3 regions of the Bacillus cereus group sp. BfR-BA-01360 genome follow, and region 1 is predicted to be linked to each of the others. Evidence: predicted binding sites of a transcription regulator. Region 1 holds the regulator's gene; each other region holds the start of a gene.

Region 1 (4,218 bases):
ACGAATGCAATTAAATGGAATTGTGCATCCTGCTGTACGCAAAGAGATGAATGAACAAAAGGATCGGTACATAAAAGAAGGAGTACAAGCGGTTGTGTTAGATATTCCTCTTTTGTTTGAAGGGAATTTAACAAATCTTGTAGATTATGTTTTAGTTGTAGCAGTTTCACCGAGTATACAGTTAGAACGTTTAATGAAGCGAAATGGTTTTTCAGAAGAAGAAGCGAAAGTGAGGATTCATTCACAAATGCCGCTAGCAGAAAAGATAACATTAGGAGATAAAGTGATCTATAATGATGGCACAATTGCTGAGACAAAAGAACAATTGCAGCGGATTTTAAAGGAATGGAGCATGATTAACTAAAAAATTTTGAAATTAATGAAAATGTTTAGTGACATATTCCCTTTTTATGTTATACTATTATTGGGATTGGAGATAAATAGTATAACGCATTCAAGGGGGATAACATATTATGATTCGTGTGGCAATTAATGGTTTTGGACGTATTGGAAGAATGGTATTTCGTCAGGCAATAAAAGAAAGCGCATTCGAAATTGTGGCGATTAATGCAAGCTATCCAGCGGAAACATTAGCACATTTGATTAAGTATGATACAATTCATGGAAAGTTTGATGGAACAATTGAAGCATTTGAAGATCATTTACTAGTGGATGGAAAAATGATTCGCCTTCTAAACAATCGCGATCCAAAAGAATTGCCTTGGAAAGAGCTAGGTGTAGAAGTTGTAATTGAAGCAACTGGTAAATTTAATGCAAAAGAAAAAGCGATGCTTCATGTAGAAGCTGGTGCGAAAAAAGTTATTTTAACAGCGCCTGGTAAAAATGAAGATGTAACAGTTGTAGTTGGTGTAAATGAAGAACAATTAGATGTAACAAAACATACAGTTATTTCAAATGCATCTTGTACAACAAACTGTTTAGCACCTGTTGTGAAGGTGTTAGATGAACAGTTCGGAATTGAAAACGGTTTAATGACAACTGTTCACGCTTATACAAATGACCAAAAAAATATTGATAATCCACATAAAGATTTACGAAGAGCACGCGCTTGTGGGCAGTCTATCATCCCTACAACAACAGGAGCTGCAAAAGCATTAGCGAAAGTTCTTCCGCATTTAAATGGAAAACTTCACGGTATGGCGCTTCGCGTGCCAACACCAAACGTGTCACTTGTTGACTTAGTAGTTGATTTAAAACGTGATGTAACAGTTGAGGACATTAATGAAGCGTTTAAAACAGTTGCAAATGGTACAATGAAAGGAATTATTGAGTTCAGTGAAGAGCCTTTAGTTTCTATTGATTTCAATACGAATACACACTCAGCGATTATTGATGGTTTATCCACAATGGTAATGGCTGAACGTAAAGTGAAAGTTCTTGCTTGGTACGATAATGAGTGGGGCTACTCTCGCCGTGTTGTCGATCTTGTGAAATTAGTTACTGCAGAACTAGCAAAACAAGAAAATGTTCAACATATTTAAGTGAAAAAATGAGAAGGCAAGCAATTGCTTGCCTTCTTTTTCCTTTTCAAAAAAATGAAAAAGTTATATGGATATATTATTAAGTAAGATACATACTGAAAAACATTGTGATTACTGTATTTGTGAATCGTTTATTTCATTTTGGGAAAAGTAAAGAAGAGAATTTGACAAAAAATCAAAAAAACTGTTGTTGCAAAATGAAAATAAACAAAGTATACTAACACTCGTAAACTTAAGAGCTGAGGTACGTAGTCACTACTTAAAGGGTTAGGACCTCTCTGGACTAACTTTCCCCCGTGGTAGTGGAGCAAGCCAAATTGCAAATTAGTTTTCAATTCGAACAGTTAGATTAAATTTATAAGGGGGAACTGTAGAATGGATACTATGGACACTATGGGTCGTCACGTAATCGCTGAACTTTGGGATTGCGATTTCGACAAGCTTAATGATATGCCGTTTATTGAACAATTGTTTGTGGATGCAGCGCTAAGAGCTGGTGCTGAAGTACGTGAGGTTGCCTTTCATAAGTTTGCACCGCAGGGTGTAAGTGGAGTTGTAATTATTTCGGAATCACACTTAACAATTCACAGCTTTCCAGAACACGGCTATGCGAGTATTGATGTTTATACTTGCGGGGATCGTATCGATCCAAATGTTGCTGCAGAATATATTGCAGAAGGCTTAAATGCGAAAACGCGCGAGAGCATCGAGCTTCCTCGAGGTACAGGTAGCTTCGAAATTAAGCAAAGAGAAACAAAAGCTCTTTAAAAAAGGACATAATTGATTTAAAATGTAAAGAGGTGTATAATACACCTCTTTTTTTAATTTATATAAAATAAGTTTAAAGTGGTAAGCACAGATAAATAAGTTATATAATGTGGATATATATTTACGTGTAGAGAAATGAAAAAGAGTAAAGATTATTTTGTAAGGGAGTGAATACGTTGCGTTGTCCATCCTGTTTTCATAATGGTACGAGAGTGCTGGATTCACGTCCAGTAGATGAAGGACGCTCTATTCGAAGAAGGAGAGAATGTGAAAGTTGTTTAAACCGATTTACAACATTTGAACGAGTGGAAGAACCACCTCTTATTGTTGTAAAAAAAGAAGGTACACGAGAAGAATTTAATAAAGAAAAGATTTTACGTGGCTTAATTAAAGCTTGTGAAAAACGACCGGTATCTTTAAAGCAATTGGAGGAAGTAACGCAAAATGTAGAGCGTGAGCTTCGGAATCTAGGAATATCGGAAGTAAAAAGCGATATGATTGGTGAAATTGTGATGGAAGCATTAAGGGATATCGATGATGTTGCTTATGTACGATTTGCTTCAGTATATCGCCAATTTAAAGATTTAAATGTGTTTATTGAAGAATTAAAAGATATACTGCAAAAAGAGAGAGAATAAGACGAGGTTTTCACCTCGCGCTGATTGGGTATTATGGCCCGTTATCTTCCTTGTTTCTCTCTAAATCTTAAGGTGGGAGTTTTACTGCCCTAAAATAGCGGGACAAAAATCTGATTTGCGAATAACGGGACAGGAGAGCTAGAAGCGTAAGCTAATAGCTCTTTTTCACTAAGAAGTTCTATAAGGTGAACACATGGTAGATGTTAGGGTAGAATGGATGAAAGAAAGGAATTTCAAGGATGGAAAAACAGTCATGGATGGAGCTATTGCCAATTGATCGTTATAAAGTAAGCGCAAAAGGGTTGTTGCATAGCTATGACCGGAAAGTATTAACCATGCTATACCAACCTTTAGTAGGTAGCAAAGCTTTTAGTTTATACATGACACTATGGGGGGAGTTGGAACAAGATCGCTTGTTTGGTAAAGAGAATACGCACCACTCTCTTATGGTAACCATGCAAATGCAGCTTCCTGAAATATATGAGGAACGAAGAAAGCTAGAAGCAATTGGGCTTTTAAATGTCTATATCAAAAAGGAAAAAGACATTCGTATGTTTATATATGAACTGCAACCACCATTATCTCCAAAACAGTTTTTTGATGATATTGTTTTAAGTATTTTCTTATACAATAGGTTAAGTAGAACGAAGTACAACCAAGTAAAAAAATATTTCTTAGAAGAAACGTTTGATTTTACTTCATATGAGAATATTACGCATTCTTTTAATGATGTATTTGGTTCGTTTAATCCAGAACAGTTTGAACATGTACAAGAAGAACTTCGTATTCCAAAGGTAACAGTGATGCCGAAAAATGAAACAGGAAATGCACCTGCAATTTGGAATGATTTCTTTGATTTTTCACTATTTGTTGAAGGATTATCGGCGCTTGTTCCTAAAAAATCAATTACAGAACAAGTTCGTGAATGCGTGATTACACTAGCTTATGTATACGGAGTGGATGTGTTATCCATGCAAAATATTGTTCTTGGTGCAATGACGGAAATGCAAACAATTGATATGGAACGTCTTCGTAAAGGGGCTCGTGATTGGTATCAATTTGAACATGGACAAGCACTTCCGGTATTAAGTGAACGTGTACAACCTCATTCAGCACGAACAATGGCGGAGAAAGAACCTTCTACGCAAGAAGAGTTGTTAATAAAACAATTAGAAGAAATTTCACCAAAGCAGTTATTAAAAGAAATTTCAGGTGGCGCAGAGGCAACAAAGGCAGATTTACAAATTGTAGAAGATGTTATGTTGAATCAAAAATTAGCACCGGGAGTTGTGAATGTTCTTATTTATTAT
Region 2 (4,218 bases), on a different contig from region 1:
TATCCCAATGGAAAATGTTTAAGTATACAGCACCGGCACCTTTTCTTTGCATATTGTTACTCCATACCTTAAAACGTATGGGGGATAGTCATTTCTGCTACCCTCTCTATATCGCTATAGAGTTCAGACCATATCTTCTTCTCACCAAATTCTTTGTTTAGCCACTCATCATGTTTTTGATGTACCTAAATATGCCACGAATCACAAAGTAGCAATAAATTCATCATAAGATTTGCTTGATCAAGACTTTCAAAAAAACGAAATGGAATAATGTGATGTAATCTCAGTGTATTTTTTGTTCTTTTGATTAACCACATATTTACTTTTACAAATAGGACATATTTTTGTTATAAAGCTCTTTGTTCTCTCCATAACTATATACACCCTTTGAATTTGGTTTGAGAAGCCAGGTTCGAGCTATATAGTCACCTACATAACTACTTGGTCGTTGAACCTTCTCCATATCTAATAGACTTAGGAGCTCGGCTGCTGATTTCCTGCAATCTTGGTTTTTTAGGGGGCGCTACGTAATTTCTTCGTAGTATCCTACCTCGATATACTCAGGCGTTCCAGCAATTGACCCGGTTTTATAGTTGAGCCATAAGTTAACCCAACTGATTCGCATATGAAAACGAATCTTCAAGTAATTTCATAACTGGTACAACACCGCTTGCTGCGTTCTCGATACCTTTAATTTGTTCACCACGTGCACGCAGCTTAGATAAGTTCAAGGCTACTCCGCCACCGATTTTTGATAGCTGCATCGCCGTATTAATATTAAATCCAATCGAATTTAAACTATCATCCATCTCTAACAAGAAACAAGACACCATTTCTCCTCTTCTGCTTCTGCCGGCATTTAAAAAGGTTGGTGTCGCTGGTTGGTAGTTTTGTTTAACAATCATGCTCGCAAATTGTTTTGCCTTTTTCACATCACCGCGTCCCAAATATAAGGATACAATTGCTACACGATCTTCATAGCTTTCTAAATATTGCTTTTGATCATTTGTTTTGAGCGCATAATCTTTATAAAACTTAGATGCTGCCATATAAGATTGGAACTTAAAGTTTTCTCCGTACGCAATATCGTATACTGCTTCTATTTCCTCCAACTTATACTCGTCCAAAACATTGTAATAATAATCATGTTCAATCATATACTTTATTCGTTCTGCCACGCTATCAAAATGAATGGTATTTGCTCTCGCTTCTTCCATAAAGACTTCCAGTGCTTCTTTATCTTTATGAAGCTGATAGAAACCATCTTGCATTTGCGTGATTTCATTATTCAGTTCAATGTGTCGCAATCTCCCGCACCCTTTCCTTAAAATATTCTACATCCTTATTTGTTCCAGATAACTCAAATTTTGATACAATAGGTACTTCGTATTTCATTGAAATTTTGTCTGCACTCGCTCCAAACATATCTCCCCAGTTGCGATTGCCACTTGCAGATACGCCTTTTAAATTTGCATTATTGCGTTCTAAAAATTCTAAAACACGTTCTGGCACATTTCCAAAACCTGTTGTATACGTAATAAGTACAAACTCTTCATCTATTACTAAATCCTCACTAATTTGAACGGCCGGCATATTTAATTTGTTGATGAAACGCTTCACGTTCCCTGTCATAGAATCATATGCAATTAACATCTCCGACCCTCCCTTTCTTCCTTTTATATCTCGCTGCCGATTCTCGATGTCCCTATATATTGTATTACGTTTTAAAACAAGACACAAGATGTATGTATAAATTCTTTCTTTTTTTAACTTTTACTTTTCGACATAAACAGTCGTTTTTTTTAATACAATGACTATGAAACAACATTCTAAAACTCATGTCAATAAAGTGCTTTTCAAAAAAGTTGTCAATGAATTTAACCATTTTTACAAAAATGTTAAGAATCATTTTTGTAAAAAACGGGAAATGCTGAAGAAATCCTTTTCTCCAGCACACACAAAAAAGAACAGACTGTATGTTGTAATCTGTTCGAAACCGGTTACACATTATCTATATTGTACAAATCAGAAATACGACTCTCTAAATACATATACTCATTTTGTTACATAATAAAAATATCATTTGAATGATAAAAGACAATTAGAAACGCACATCCATATATTGATTCGTGCGACTGGATTGTAAAACAAGTGCATTATATATACAAAACTTTGTTATTCATTGATAATATTTAACTTTGAAACATCTTTTATAAAAATGTGATGAAAATTTTCTTCTTTATCTTGAATCGTAAATACTGGTGCCTCTTCATCAAAATATACAACAGTTCCTTCAACATGTTGATAAGTATGTTGTACTTTTACTGTCGTTTCAATTCTATTCCCTTGCTCATAGGCAACTTTTATTCTTTCCACGATCTCTTTCATATGCTTTCGTCTCTCAGGAAACATAACCATGCCAACAAGCCTTCTCCCAGCTTCATCTTTCCACATATAGTCCCAATGTGGCAAAGCTCCTTGTTTAAACTCTCCCATAAATCGCCTCTCCTTTATCTCTTATTATGAACGTGGGGTTTCCGTATATGTATAAATAACCTGCCCACCGCGCTGTGCATTTCCAATAAAATGTTTAAAATCTTCTCGGTTTACTAAAACTTCACGAAACGTATAAAATACATCTTTTGTTACAACATACTCTTTTATCTCACCATTTTTCAGTTGATCTAAAATTGTATTTGCTAATTGTTTATCCATGTATTTCACCTCTCTGCAATATTCTATCTTATCTTGTACCAGTCGACAACGGTAATTTTATCTTAATTCGGAAAGAAGGATCATTGAGTCATCGAACACGGCTACCTACTTATAAGCCTAAGGTGAGGGAATCTCTATGTTTCTTACTAACTAAACAAATGATTCACCTTATTTTACTGTTCAGCCTTATTATAGCTTCTTTAAAAAGCTTTCTCTATTATGGATATAGAGTAGCTCCAATTTGATTTTATGTTACAATAAGGTTAACAATTAGGAGGGATACTATGATTCGGAAAGCAAAAAAAACAGATGCACGAGCAATCGCTCCGCTATTGTATAATGCTCTGCATGAAATTGCTGAGAAACTCACCGGTGCAAAAGAGAAAACAGAAGTATTAAAAGGCCTTGAAAATTGGTTTTCCAAAACAGGTAATCGGTTGAGCTATGAAAACTGTTTCGTTGAAGAATTAGATGGGAAAGTAGTTGGAATTATCGTTGCTTACCACGGAAGTCATGCAAAGCAGCTCGATGCTCCAATTGTAAAACACCTGCAAAAGCTACACCAAGATTCAACCATTACGTTAGAAAAAGAAGCAGAATTAGATGAGTATTATATCGATACATTATCTGTTTCAAGCAAATATAGCGGACGAGGAATTGGCTCCCAATTAATTAAAACGGTTGAAAATGACGGATTGGACAAAGGGTATGAAAAAATTGCGTTACTTGTAAATTTAGAAAACATAAGAGCTTTCTCTTTATATAAAAAGCTTGGCTACGAAGAAGACAAGACTGTCATGCTTGTAGGTGAGCCATATGCTCACTTAGTAAAACCGCTCTTAAAAAAGACTTTCGTTTCATAACAAAAGCACGCGATTCACCGTTTGAATCGTGTGCTTTTATGTTAAATTCGTTTTTAGTTTCGTTCCGTTTAAAGCTTCGTGAAATGTATATTCTGTACATCCCCACGGTTTCCTATGAAAGATAGGTGGCCCAACCCAACCTCTCGTACGTAATTCCGTACCAATCATTGTATTAAAATAACTGTGTCCTACAAGGACAATGTGGTTATAGACAAGGGCATAACCAATAAGTGTATCAGCAGCTTGCTTTGCTCTCTCCCGTGCCTCTCGATAAGATTCAACCCCTTTAGAGTAACCTATAATCCATAATGTACGCCCTACCATTGTCCATATTTCTGGTTTACATTTTATCCATTTGGGAGCAAAAAAATAAGATGGTACCTCTACTTCTCGAAAAAGTTTATTTTGGATAAAAGATAAAGAATTTGTTAACTCTGCTGCTGATTGCACAGCACGTTTTTGATTACTTGTCACAACTAACTTGGAAGATTCAATCGCTTCAATCGTTTCACGTGGTATGCTTTCCTCTACTCTCATCTCCTCTATATCATAGCATTGCATCCATTCATGAAACTCAGTAACTGTCATTGGATTTACACAATGATTCAAGCGACCGTGACGAATAAAAGAAATTCGCATT
Region 3 (4,218 bases), on a different contig from region 1:
TACTACACTATCATGAATCATGTTCATTACTCTCATTTATGCTTCACCCGATCCGCTTCTTCCCTACGCTTTGCGCTATTCCACTTCGACATATCTCCTACTAAATACCCAGTAATACGACGAATTCTTTCGATTTCATGTTCATTTTCGTTCCCACAACTTGGACACTCATTTTCAATTACACCACGATAACCACAGCACTTACAACGGTCCACAGGATGATTGATTGATCCGTATCCTACTCCATACTGCGACATCGCTTGTACAATTTGTTTTAATGCTTTTACATTATGAACAGCAGCACCATCTAATTCAATATACGTAATATGCCCCCCGTTACACAGTGCATGAAAAGGCCCCTCTAATCGAATTTTTTTCACAGCTTGAATAGGGTAATACACCGGAATATGAAATGAATTTGTATAGTAATTACGATCGGTTACCCCATTTATACTCCCGAACTCTTCTCGATCCTTTTTCACGAATTTTCCAGAAAGTCCTTCGGCCGGCGTTGCGATTAACGAAAAATTCAAATTGTATTTCTCTGTTGCCTCGTCCATTTTCTGTCTCATAAACCGAACGATTTCATACCCAAGTTGCCAAGTACCTTCATCTTCTCCATGGTGTTTACCAGTTAAAGCAACTAAACATTCCGCAAGACCAATAAAACCGATGCTAAGCGTACCTTGTTTTAAGATTTCAGCTACAGAATCTTCAGGTTGTAACTTCTCTCCCCCACGCCATACGCCTTGTGAATATAAAAATTGAAAATCTCTTGCTTTTTTTGTACATTGGTAAGCAAATCTTTCTAGCAGTTGACGAACACCAAGATCTAGATAATACTGTAATACCTCAAAAAAAGCTTCTTTTGATCCACTAATCAATGCTAATTTCACTAAATTGATAGATGTAAAAGAGAGATTTCCTCTTCCAATTGCATTTTCCTCCCCATGAATGTTAGCCATCACACGAGTTCTACACCCCATATAACACGCTTCACTTTCATGACTTCCATCATAATAAGCAGCATTAAACGGTGCATCTAAAAATGAGAAATTCGGAAATAATCGCTCTGCTGTCGTTTCTAACGCTAATTCAAATAAATCATAGTTCGGATCACTCTCTTCAAAATTCACACCTTTTTTTAATTTAAAAATTTGAATAGGAAAAATGGGTGTTTCTCCTGCCCCTAAGCCCGCTTGCGTTGCCCGTAACAATTGTTTAATTAATAGTCTTCCTTCTTTTGATGTGTCTGTTCCGTAATTAATAGAAATAAACGGTACTTGTCCACCACCTCGGCTATGCATACTATTGGAATTATGAATAAACGCTTCACATGCTTGGTACGTATCATTTTCTGTTTCTTTCCATGCAAACTCTTCTATTTGTTCCGCTTGTAATGGATATTTTTCTAATCGTTTTTTATTTCTTTCAAATGTTTTTTTTACATACGGCGCTAAATCAACATCAAATAGCGCAAACGATTGTCCACCATGCTGCATATTTTGATTAGCCTGAAAAATAATCGAAGCAAGCGCCAATGCACTTTTTATATCTTGCGGTTCTCTCATATGACCGTGTCCTGTATGAAATCCATTCTCCAACATTTGTGCTAATGGAATTTGTGAACATGTTGTCGTACCTGTCACATAAAAATCTAAATCATGTGGATATAATATATTTTGCTTAATCGCTTTTCTCACTTGATCAGATAATAACGTTTCTACTGCATAATATTTTGCACTCTCTGAAGCCAATGTTCCCATCATCCCCATCGGAGATCGGCCATCGACATTTGCATTTTCTTGCATTAAATCCTGTTCATGACCATGGACAATTGTTTCAAAAACCTTCATAAGTTCTTCTTCACGTATACTTTTTGTTATCATTACCGAACCCTCCAACTATATCTTGTTACCAATCTAACTAAATGATACAACATATAGTTCGGATGATTCTGCGAGAAATGTAACATTCCTGTGAAAGTTTTTTAAGAAACATTGACGAATCATTTTACAAAAAAGAAATGTGCTCTTTACAAATGTATGGTACAATATACGGGAAAAACTCTTTTTACCCTTTATCAACACATTTGAATAAAGGAGACTGAACTTATGTTTATTACATACCTTTTATTAATCGTGGCCTATCTACTTGGTTCGATTCCATTTGCACTTGTAGTTGGAAAGATTGGTTATGGAATCGACATTCGCGAGCATGGCAGCGGAAATTTAGGAGGAACGAATACATTTCGTACATTAGGGAAAAAAGCCGGTTTTATCGTTACAATTGCCGACATTTTAAAAGGGACATTAGCAACAGGCTTACCGCTTATTTTCAGCTTAGATATCCATCCACTTTTGTTTGGATTAGCCGCTGTTCTTGGACATGTATATCCAATTTTCGCAAGATTTCGTGGTGGAAAAGCAGTTGCCACTTCTGCTGGGGTACTATTATGTTATGCACCCATTATTTTTGCAATATTAGCTGTTGTCTTTTTCACCCTTCTATTTACAACGAGATATGTATCTCTTTCTTCTATGGTGACAGCAATCGCAGCTGTTATCGCATCAATTGTGAATGGGGATAAAATCTTTATTGTTGCAATGTGTTTATTAGCTGGTATGGTAATTTATAGACATCGTGCAAATATTGGACGAATTATAAATAAAACTGAACCAAAGGCAAATTTTACAAAGAAACAAAAGTAAGATGATAACCCACATAACGCAAAAAGAAAACGCAAAGCATATTAATAGCGTCTTTTTGCGTTATTTTTTATACTAATATAAAACCCATATTATTTGGAGGAACTATATATGAATCTTTCTGTAACAAAAGAAGCTGCAACTTGGTACAAAGAAGAATTAAACTTACAATCTGGCGATACAATTCGCTTTTTCGTACAATACGGTGGTTGTAGTACAGTGCAAAAAGGGCTTTCTTTAGGTATACGTAAAGACGAGCCGGCACAACCTGCTGTTGAAATTCAAGAAGAAGGAATTACATTCTTTATTGAAAGTGATGATGAATGGTACTTTGATGGTCATAATTTATCCGTTACTTTTAACAAAGACGATGCCTTTCCACAATTTCATTACGAGAAATAAAAAAAAGCGTGGCAAATGCCACGTTTTTTATTTTCTCTTAATTTCTTCATATTTTGCATACCACTCTGGATATAGTTTCTTAAGGGATACTGGTCGAAACCCCTCTTTCTTAACACAAATATTTGTTGTTGTTGCTGTAATGCAAAGATCTCCATCACCGTTATAAATTTCATACCCATATATAACACGGAGCGGACTTACAGAATCAACCCATGTTTTTACAATTGCTTTTTCTCCATAACGCATTGCTTTACGATATGAAATTTGTAAGTCTAAGACAGGAGAAATAATCCCGTCTTTCTCCATTTCAACATATGAGAATCCTAAATCTTGTATTAATTTCGTACGCCCTAACTCTAGCCATACTAAATAATTAGAATGATACACAACACCCATTTGATCAGTTTCCGCATAGCGAATCTCAATTTCTTGTTCAGCTACAAACATATCTCTATCTCCTTCTCACTTCTGTTTCCTCACATACATTTAATCATAATACAGGAGAATCAAAAATAAAATAAAAACGATGGATCTTTCACCGAAAGGAGCACGTATATGATTCAAATTGTAACTGTTCGTAGCGGCGATAGCGTATATAGCTTAGCCATGAAATATGGAACGACACCTGAAGAAATTGTAAAAGATAATGGATTGAACCCTGCCGAGACACTCGTTGTCGGCCAGGCACTTATTGTAAATACGAAAGGAAATAATTATTATGTCCAGCCAGGAGACAGCCTTTATAAAATTTCACAAACGTATAATGTCCCCCTTGCCAGCTTAGCAAAAGTAAATAATCTATCATTAAAATCTATTTTACATGTCGGACAACAACTATATGTACCGAAAGGCTCCAAACGAGCAGTAGAATCTATTGCCTATTTACAACCATCGACAATCCCGATTAAAGAAAGCCTAGTGAATGCTACGCGAGCTGTTATCCCATATTTAACATACTTAGCTTATTTTAGTTTTGAACCACAGAGAGATGGAACCTTAAAAGAACCGACGGAAACGGCTAGAATTGCTGAACTTGCTAGACAAGGCCAAACAATTCCCATGCTCGTCATTACAAATATCGAAAATGGAAATTTCAGTTCGGAATTAG

What was found. The regulator NrdR, encoded in region 1, represses ribonucleotide reductase genes. The targets are predictions, from matches to a motif close to AACACNATATATNGTGTT.
Region 2: the regulator NrdR is predicted to act here: its motif matches at 1,702-1,719, upstream of nrdI (class Ib ribonucleoside-diphosphate reductase assembly flavoprotein NrdI).
Region 3: the regulator NrdR is predicted to act here: its motif matches at 1,933-1,950, upstream of MR056_RS18560 (anaerobic ribonucleoside triphosphate reductase).

What each region holds. Positions count from the first base shown of each region.
Region 1 covers NZ_JAKUFV010000006.1:112,844-117,061, reverse strand. Annotated here, with positions in the region: gene coaE (dephospho-CoA kinase) at 1-364, shown strand, start outside; gene MR056_RS08130 (glyceraldehyde-3-phosphate dehydrogenase) at 474-1,502, shown strand; gene speD (adenosylmethionine decarboxylase) at 1,887-2,270, shown strand; gene nrdR (transcriptional regulator NrdR) at 2,447-2,908, shown strand; gene MR056_RS08115 (replication initiation and membrane attachment family protein) at 3,148-4,218, shown strand, end outside.
Region 2 covers NZ_JAKUFV010000003.1:79,426-83,643, reverse strand. Annotated here, with positions in the region: gene MR056_RS04050 (ribonucleoside-diphosphate reductase subunit alpha) at 1-79, opposite strand, end outside; partial or broken gene MR056_RS04045 (ribonucleotide reductase N-terminal alpha domain-containing protein) at 609-1,307, opposite strand; gene nrdI (class Ib ribonucleoside-diphosphate reductase assembly flavoprotein NrdI) at 1,294-1,653, opposite strand; gene MR056_RS04035 (hypothetical protein) at 2,176-2,496, opposite strand; gene MR056_RS04030 (hypothetical protein) at 2,521-2,715, opposite strand; gene MR056_RS04025 (GNAT family N-acetyltransferase) at 3,000-3,578, shown strand; gene MR056_RS04020 (histidine phosphatase family protein) at 3,615-4,217, opposite strand.
Region 3 covers NZ_JAKUFV010000026.1:31,336-35,553, forward strand. Annotated here, with positions in the region: gene nrdG (anaerobic ribonucleoside-triphosphate reductase activating protein) at 1-36, opposite strand, end outside; gene MR056_RS18560 (anaerobic ribonucleoside triphosphate reductase) at 33-1,889, opposite strand; gene plsY (glycerol-3-phosphate 1-O-acyltransferase PlsY) at 2,115-2,711, shown strand; gene MR056_RS18570 (HesB/YadR/YfhF family protein) at 2,820-3,110, shown strand; gene MR056_RS18575 (acyl-CoA thioesterase) at 3,138-3,557, opposite strand; gene MR056_RS18580 (glycoside hydrolase family 18 protein) at 3,666-4,218, shown strand, end outside.